2 regions of the Arthrobacter sp. SPT-J7 genome follow, and region 2 is predicted to be linked to the other one. Evidence: riboswitches for the same ligand, from Rfam matches in the RefSeq annotation. Region 2 holds a riboswitch; the other holds the start of a gene.

Region 1 (4,358 bases), on a different contig from region 2:
CCCCGCAGGCCATGACGGCGCACCGGGCCGTGCGCTCCGGGAACGTCGCCGCCCACTCCAGCGCGCGCGCCCCGCCCATCGAGCCGCCGAGGACGGCATGCCAGCGGCGAATACCCAGCGCATCTGCCAGCCGCGCCTCGGCCCGAACCGAGTCGCGGATGGTGACGAACGGAAACCGCGACCCCCACGGCGAGCCGTCCGGTGCCGGCGACGCGGGACCGGTGGAGCCGTAGCAGCCGCCAATCATGTTGGCGGCCACTACGAAATAGCGCTCCGTGTCGATGGTGGCACCGGGACCGATCAGGTCGTCCCACCAGCCGTCCTCGTCGGAGGTGCCGCGGGCCACGTGCGTGCTGCCGGTCAGGGCGTGCTCGATCAGGACCGCGTTCGACGCATCCGCGTTGAGGGTGCCCCAGGTTTCAAAGCCCAGAACGACCTCGGGCAGGTAGCCGCCGGCTTCCAGTTCCAGCGCACCAACAGGCATCCTGCGCAGGACGCCATCCGTCGCCTGGTCCACGAGTTCCTGCGGTTGCACTATCGTCACGCTGCGTTCTACCTGCTTGCCTAGTCGTCCGCGCCCTTGGCGGCACGGAACCCGGCCTCCAAGTCGGCGATGATGTCGTTGACGTTCTCGATGCCCACCGAGAGCCGGACCAGTCCGTCGGTCACGCCGGCGGACAACCGCTCCTCGGCCGAAAGCTGGGCGTGCGTGGTCGACGCCGGGTGGATCACCAGCGAGCGCACGTCGCCGAGGTTGGCCACATGCGAATGCAGTTCCAGTCCGTCCACAAAGCGCTTGCCGGCCTCCAGTCCACCCTTGATCTCAAACGACACGATGGCGCCGGTGCCCTTCGGACCGTACTTGCGGCCGCGCTCGTACCAGGGGCTCGAGGGCAGGCCGAGGTACGCAACGGAAGCAACGTCGTCGTGCGCTTCGAGGAACTCCGCCACCTTCTGCGCGTTGGCCACGTGCCGCTCGACCCGCAGGCTCAGCGTCTCAAGGCCTTGGGCTATCAGGAAGGCGTTGAACGGGGAAATGGCAGAGCCCAGATCGCGCAGCAGCTGCACGCGGGCCTTGAGGATGTAGGCGAGGTTGGCGCCGAGCGCACTTCCGACACCCAGGTCGCGGGCGAAGACCAGCCCGTTGTAGGTGTCGTCCGGGGTGTTGAAGCCAGGGAACTTCTCCGGATCGGCAGCGAAATCAAAGGTGCCGGCGTCCACGATCACGCCGCCGATGGCGGTCCCGTGACCCCCGAGGTACTTGGTGGCCGAGTGGAGCACAATGTCTGCCCCCCACTCGATCGGGCGGATCAGGTACGGGGTGGCCAGCGTGTTGTCCACGATCAGCGGCACGCCGTTCTCGTGCGCGATGCTGCTGACGGCCTCCAGGTCCAGCACGTCCTGGCGCGGGTTGGAGACCACCTCGCCGAAGAAGGCCTTGGTGTTTGGCTGCACGGCGTCGCGCCACTGCTGCAGGTTGTCCGGATCCTCAACGAAGGTGACTTCGATGCCGAACTTGGGCAGCGTGGTGCGCAGCAGGTTGTACGTACCGCCGTACAGGCTGGGGCTGGCTACGATATGGTCGCCGGCCTCGGCCAGGTTCAGGATGGAGAACGTGGACGCAGCCTGGCCGGAGGCCAGCAGCAGTGCGCCGACGCCGCCTTCCAGGTTGGCGAGCCGGGTTTCCACAGCCTCGCTCGTCGGGTTGCCGATCCGGGTGTAGATGGGTGCCAATTCGGACAGGGCGAAGCGGTCCGCGGCGCTCTGCGCGCTGGGGAACACGAACGACGTGGTCTGGTAGATCGGCAGTGCGCGGGCACCGGTGGCGGCATCCGGCTCTTGGCCGACGTGGATTTGACGAGTTTCAAAAGACCAGTCTGCATTGGACATGGTGCAACTCCTTCAACGGAAGGGGTCATCCGGGATCCGGCCGTGCCGGTATATCCGTCCCGGGTGTGACCCGCGCTTGCGCACCGCCTTGTGGCGGCTGCCTGGTCTTCACCCGGGGCACCCCACCGCGGTTGGAGGGTTGCCGGCCAGCAAACCGGGGTTTCACGCTGGCACTCATGACCTGCGTCCAGTCTCGGCGGAGAGCCCGGCCGGCCGCAACAATATGACATCTTGTGACCGCCCCTCCCCTGCCTTGCCGGGGGCCAGACCTGCCCTTGGCTGTAAAGGGCTAACGTCAAGATTCACCGCGAAAGCACAGTGACTTAGGTCACCCTAAGTCGAGCGCTGGTTCACAAAGTGCCAAGATATGCCTATGCGCTTCGACCACGTTTCTTATGCTGCAGAGCCCGACGGCCTGGCTGCCACCTCAGAGCGGATTTCCAAGGCCTTGGGTATCGACGCGGTCAAGGGCGGGGTACACCCCCGCTTCGGCACCCGCAACATGATCTTCCCGCTGACCGACCACCATTACCTGGAAGTGGTGGAGGTCCTGGACCACCCCGCGTCCGACAAGGCCCCCTTCGGCCAAGCCGTTCGTGCCCGGTCCGAAGCCGGCGGCGGCTGGATGGGCTGGTGTGTGGAAGTGGACGATCTGACCCCGTTCGAAGAGCGGCTGGGCCGTCATGCGGTTCCCGGGAACCGAAAGTTTCCGGACGGGCAGGAATTGAGCTGGCAGCAGATCGGCATCAAGGGCCTGATCGCCGACCCGCAGGTCCCCTACATGCTGCGCTGGGATGACGGCACCGAGGCACTGCACCCGTCCAACGCGCGCCCCGCGACCGTCAAGCTGATCGGCCTGACCATTGCCGGATCCTCGGAACGCGTGGCCGACTGGCTGGGCACCCCGGTAGATGACCTTCTCGACGACGTCAAGGTTGCTTGGACCGCACCCAACGGCACACCCGGCATCATGTCGGTCCGCTTCGAAACCGCGAACGGCATCGTCGAACTCTAAGCTTCCGGTCCCGGCTGGCACGGTACCAAGACTCGCGCTTATCGCAGGGGCTCCCATTCCGCCCTCTTGCTCCCACCCACGGTGGCGCAAGAGGTAGAACGGGAGCCTTTGGCCTGTCCGGGGAGAGAACGCCCGGACTCCCGCGGGGCGTGCAGGCGGGTCAGGTCCCGATGCCGATGGCCGGACCCACCAGCGCATACCCGACAAAGCCGGCAATATCCAGCAGTGCGTGAGCGACGACCAGCGGCATCACCCGCTTTACCTTTGTGTAGACGTACCCGAATACCAGCCCCATCAGGAAGTTGCCGATGCCCGGTCCAATCCCCTGGTACAGATGGTAGGTCCCGCGCAGGGCGGCGCTGACGAAGATCGTGGTCCAGATCCCCCAGCCGAACTTGGCGAACCTGTTGAAGAGGTAGCCAACCATGACCACCTCTTCGAGGATGGCGTGGCGCAGTGCTGACAGCACCAGTACCGGCACGGTCCACCAATATTCGTCCAAGGCCGCGGGGACAATGGCGGTGGTGATCCCAAGCGCCCGGCCGGCGGCATAGACGACCAACGTGCCGGCACCCATCAGCAGCGCCAGCAGGAAGCCTAAACCGAAGTCCACCTTGGGCCGGGAAAAGGTGAACCCGATCGAGCGGAAGGCCGATTGGCCGGGCGAGGTCATGAGGAGCAGCACCAAGGCCACCGGCACCAGCGCAAAGCAGATGCCGAGCATCTGGTAGACGAAATCGAAGATCTCCCGCTTGTTCAGTACCGGGTTCAGCGTGGTGGTTTGCGAGGCCAGCGGCGCGCGGGTCATCTTCTCCAGCAGGTTCACCACGGCGTAGACAGCCGACTGCCCCAGCGAAACCCCGAGCACAATGAGCACTTCCGCCCGGTAGTAGCTCAGCGTGCGCGGTGCACTCGCGGTGACCACCTTCTGCTTGTCCATAGCCTCCATCTTGCCAAGGGAACCCGGGCCGGGGACATCCGGAAGGGATTCGTGTTCCACCCTCCCCCGCCGTTGAATCGGCTTTCGTTGCGGCGCGGGCGCTCCGGGACCAGGCCTCGCTACAAGTCCAGCAGCAAGCGCTTGCCCTTGCACCGGGAGACGCAGATCATCATGGTGTCTCCCGCGTCGCGTTCCGCATCGGACAGCAGCGAATCGCGGTGGTCAATTTCGCCGCCCAACACAGGCGTTTCACAGGTACCGCAGATTCCCTCGCGGCAGGAGTTCAGCGGGCTGAGCCCGGCCGCTTCGAGTGCCTGCAAGATGGACTCGTCCGGTCCCACCGGGACCTCAGTCCCGTCGGTCAGTTCGACCACGAAGGCGGACTCGCCGTCGTTCTCCGGGACTTCGCCGGTTGCGGCGAAGCGCTCGCAGTGGAACCGCCCGGGATCCTCCCAGCCGTCGGCAATCGACTGAATGACATTGAGCAGCGGGCCGGGACCGCAGGCGTAGACG
Region 2 (4,358 bases):
TTGCGGCCACCGTGCCGGGCCCAGTCACCACGCGGACAATCGAGGACCTCTCGCACCTGCTGCGCCGGGACCCGAAGGCTCCGTCCTTGTCCGACTACAAGCGGCAGATCCGCGAGCCCGTGGATGCCGAACTGCTGGAACTGGTAGGCAGCTGGGTGGAAGCACACGCCAACTCCGCCGGGGCTTCCGGAACGTCCGACACCCAGCAGCTGGCCCGCTAGCCTTACTGACCCTCCTCATTCACTGTTCAGATAACGCCCTTAAACCGCGGTTTAAGGGCGTTATCTGAATCCTCGATGGGGCTGCTGGCTGGGGGACCAGCAAGCGAAGGTACCGGTAGAGGGAACTCATGGGTAGGGTGGCGCCATGGCACACCAGAATGATCCTGAAGTGGTCAGCCGCCTGCTGAGCACGCCCGCCCGCTGGGCCGTCGTCGGCCTGTCCAAAAACCCGCACCGGGTCGCCATGCGCATTTCCCGATACCTGATGGACCAGCTGGACATGGAGGTGGTCCCGGTCAACCTGCGGGGCGAAGACGTCCACGGCCTGAAAGGCTATCGAAAGCTTGCGGACATTCCGGGCGAGGTCGACGTGGTGGACTGCTTCGTCAACTCGCAGAAAGTGGGCCCGGTGGTGGACCAGGCCATTGAAATCGGCGCGAAGGCGGTCTGGCTTCAGCTGGGCGTTGTCGACGAAGCCGCGGCGGAGCGGGCCAAGGCGGCCGGTCTCGACGTCGTCATGGACACCTGCCCGGCCATCGAAGCCCCGCACTTCGGCCTGTAGCTGCCGCTCGTGAGAGCGCTTGATCCCAGCCCGGTTTGTCAGGCGGTGGGCGGTCTTTCGGCGGATGAGCGGGCCGGAAGGCAGGGGCCAACGCATTATTCGTACATCGCGATAAAGCGGCCAACGACACCTCCGGCGCGCAGCTTGTCGATCGCGCTGGGGATGTCGGCATGCTTGATGTGGTTCATCGGTGGGTTGAGCTGACCGGTCTTCATGAGGTCGTAGATGCCGGCCAGATCCTCCTTGGTGCCGGACTTCGAGCCCCTGATGGTGAGCTGGTTGATGATGAGCGGGTAGGTGTTGATGGTTGATTCCAGCCGGCCCATGCCCACCTGAACCAGGGTGCCGAACTCACCGAGGGTCTCGATGGCGGCCGAGGTGGTGGTGCCGAAACCTGCGTAGTCGACGATTAGTTCCAGGTTCTTGTCCTTGAACTCTTCGATCGAGGCGGCCACGCCGGCCAATCCGATCTCGTCGGCCAGCTTCTGGGTTTCCGGATTGACCTCTGCGCCGTACACCTCGGCACCGACCAACGCAGCGGAGCGTGCGCCGATGTAGCCGAGGCCGCCGAGGCCGATGACACCGACCTTCATGCCATCCTTGGCGCCGCCGACCGCCATCATGGCATGGTAGGCGGTGAGGCCGGCATCGGTCGCCATCGCGCCGAGATCGAACGGCACTTCATCGGGCAGGGCGACGAGATTGTCGTCGGTCGCGCGAAGCTTGGCAGCAAAGCCTCCATCCCACTTGCCGTAACCCAGTGCGTCCCCGTCGGACATCACCGGAGACAGGCCCACGCGGTCGCCAACCTTCCAATGGTCCATGCCTTCGCCGACCTCACTGATGACGCCGGCGGATTCGTGGCCCATGGTGCGGGGCAGACCGTGCTGGAACAGCGCCATCCATCCTGCATCGTCGAGCGTCGTGACGTCCGAGTGACAAACACCGGAGGCCTTGACGTCGACAACTACCTCGCCGGGGCCAGCGTGCGGCTCCTCAACCTCGTTGAGCTCCAGGGGCTTGTTCGTTCCGACAAATTGCCATGCCTTCATGATGAACCTTCCGTGCGCCGACCACCTGGACGGTGCCCGCCCCGGCTTGGCCGATATTGGCAGTGCAACTCCACGGTAGTCCCGTCACTGTCACAGCAGTAGGGGTAGTCCGTTGGGATCGCGCACCCGGCTCAAAAGGCTGGGCCAACGCTTGGCGGGATGACTCCGCGGGGGGCGGGTTGGGGCGACCGGCCGCCGTCGAAATAAGACCCTCTCCGTAACAATCAGCAGCGTTACGTCATGGCCAGTCACATGCTTCACAGCGCCGGATTCTGCCCGGCAGACTCTTCCCCAAGATCAAGAGTCCCAACGACAAGCTCTGGCTGGTTGGGCGGCAACCCTCTTCCGTAGTGGGGTGCCCCAGATGAGGATCCGGCCGCGCACAGATCCCGTGCCCGGCAAGTACGGCCCCCTCCAGGCTGCGTCGTCGACCGTGATGGTTGCTGCGCGCCGCAGGCGGGAGCCCCACCCCGAGGAGGCGCCATGACCGCCGTCGTCATTGAAGAACACCAGCAGACCCGCCGTTCCCCGTGGACCGGACAGGCCAGCCGCGAAGAACTCGCCCATTGGCAGCAGGTCGCCGAGGGCGTGGCCGCCGTGCTGGGCGCGGACGTGCTGGAGCGCGACCGCCGGAACGCGGATCCCCTGGCCGAAGTGGAGCTGCTGCGCAGTTCCGGCCTGCTCAACCTGATCATCCCCAGCGAGTGGGGCGGCGAGGGCGGCCACTGGGAAAGCGCGCTGCACGCGGTGCGGATCCTGGCCCGCACGGACGCCTCGATCGCGCAGATCCTGGCCTACCACTACGCCAACCTCGGCGCCGTGGTCTTCTACGGCAACGCGGAAGTCCAGGAACGCTTGCTCCGCCGGTCGGCCCAGGGCCGCTGGTCCTGGGGCGACTCGGTCAACCCGGTGGACCCGAACCTGGAACTGATCCCGGACGGTGACGGCTTCCGGCTGACCGGCATCAAACACTTTTCCACCGGGGCGTCCGTGGGCGACGCGATCTTGGTCAACGCCGCGATCACGGCCGGTCCCGACCAGGGCACGTTCCTGGCCTTGGCCCTGGAACACGACAGCGCCGGGATTTCCTTCCTAGGCGACTGGGACGCGCTGGGCCAGCGCCTCTCCGCGAGTGGCTCGGTGAAGTACGACGGCGTGCTGGTCACCGCCGACGACATCATCGGCGAAGTGGGGGAGGAGCCTTTCTCCAGCCTAGTGACGCCGTACATCCAGTTGGCGTTCGGCAACCTCTACCTGGGCATCGCGCAGGGTGCGCTGGAACGCGGACGCCAGATCACCCTGGCACGCAAGAACTCCTGGTTCCTCAGCAGCGCCGAGACCTACGCCCAGGATCCGCTGACCCAGCGGGTCTACGGGGAACTGGCCTCCCGCGTGGCAGCCGTGGAAGCGCTGGCGGACCGGACCAACGAGCGCTTCGACGCCGCCATCGCCGCCGGCGGAGAACTCACGGCCGAGGCACGCGCTGACATCGAGATCGAGATCGCCCGGCTCAAAGTCGTCTCCACCGAGGTGGGCGTGGATGTGGCCAACCGCATCTTCGAAGTGACCGGTTCCTCCTCCGCGAGAAGCGAGGTCGGACTGGACATCTTCTGGCGCAATGTCCGCACGCACACGCTGCACGACCCGGTGGACTACAAGAAGGTCGAAGTCGGCGCCAACTTCCTGCTGGGCGAAATCCAGCCCATCTCGCTCTACACCTGATCCGCTCAAACAGCCCTACCCGTCCCGACATCGGCCGTGCATGGCCGAGACCCCAGGAGCACCACCATGACTGAAACCCTTGACCACGCAACGACGACCTTCCACGCCACCCCTTCCGTCCACGCAACGCCGGCCTTCGAAGCGGCGGCCGCGAAGTACCGGCCGATCTTCCAGCGCATCGCCGCAGGAGCGCTGGACCGCGAACTGGCCCGCGAGCTGCCGTTTGAGCAAATCGGCTGGCTGAAAGACGCCGGCTTCGGCGCCGCGCGGATCCCCGCCGACCTCGGCGGCGACGGGCTGGACTGGGAGGAGTTCACCGAACTGCTGATCGAACTGGCCGCCGCGGACAGCAACATCCCGCAAGCGCTGCGCTCGCACATAGCGCTGGTGGAGGAGAACCTGTACCAGCACGGCCGCAACGGGGACCGCAGCGTTTGGCTGCAGCGTTTCGCCTCCGGTCAGCAGGCCGGGAACGCGTGGACCGAACCGGGCGCCGGCGGAACCGCCACCGTGCTCTCCGAATCCGGCGGCAAGCTGGTGCTGAACGGACGCAAGTTCTACACCACGGGCACCATTTTCGCCGACTGGATCGACGTCACCGCGAAGCGGCCCGACGGCTCGGATGTCTCGGTGATCATCTCCACCCAGACACCCGGCGTGGAAACCTACAACGACTGGGACGGCTTCGGCCAGCGGCTCACCGGCAGCGGCACCACGGTGTTTACCGACGCCGAGGTGGACCCGGCGAACGTGTCCGCGTTCGCCGACCGCTTCCCGTACCAGACCGCGCTCTACCAGCAC

Evidence for each region. A riboswitch is a leader RNA that binds a small molecule or an ion and turns the genes downstream of it on or off. The one in region 2 is predicted to bind S-adenosylmethionine.
Region 1: another riboswitch for S-adenosylmethionine. It lies ahead of AC5RWX_RS12490 (bifunctional o-acetylhomoserine/o-acetylserine sulfhydrylase); the one in region 2 lies ahead of AC5RWX_RS07725 (acyl-CoA dehydrogenase family protein).

The regions. Positions count from the first base shown of each region.
Region 1 covers NZ_JBNHFF010000006.1:265,204-269,561, reverse strand. The annotation lists gene metX (homoserine O-acetyltransferase MetX) at 1-484, opposite strand, end outside; gene AC5RWX_RS12490 (bifunctional o-acetylhomoserine/o-acetylserine sulfhydrylase) at 565-1,890, opposite strand; SAM riboswitch class IV at 1,958-2,072, opposite strand; gene AC5RWX_RS12485 (VOC family protein) at 2,264-2,905, shown strand; gene AC5RWX_RS12480 (CPBP family intramembrane glutamic endopeptidase) at 3,066-3,845, opposite strand; gene AC5RWX_RS12475 (PDR/VanB family oxidoreductase) at 3,965-4,358, opposite strand, start outside.
Region 2 covers NZ_JBNHFF010000004.1:24,296-28,653, forward strand. The annotation lists gene AC5RWX_RS07710 (alpha/beta hydrolase) at 1-221, shown strand, start outside; gene AC5RWX_RS07715 (CoA-binding protein) at 367-783, shown strand; gene AC5RWX_RS07720 (zinc-binding dehydrogenase) at 879-1,835, opposite strand; SAM riboswitch class IV at 2,131-2,246, shown strand; gene AC5RWX_RS07725 (acyl-CoA dehydrogenase family protein) at 2,319-3,557, shown strand; gene AC5RWX_RS07730 (acyl-CoA dehydrogenase family protein) at 3,624-4,358, shown strand, end outside.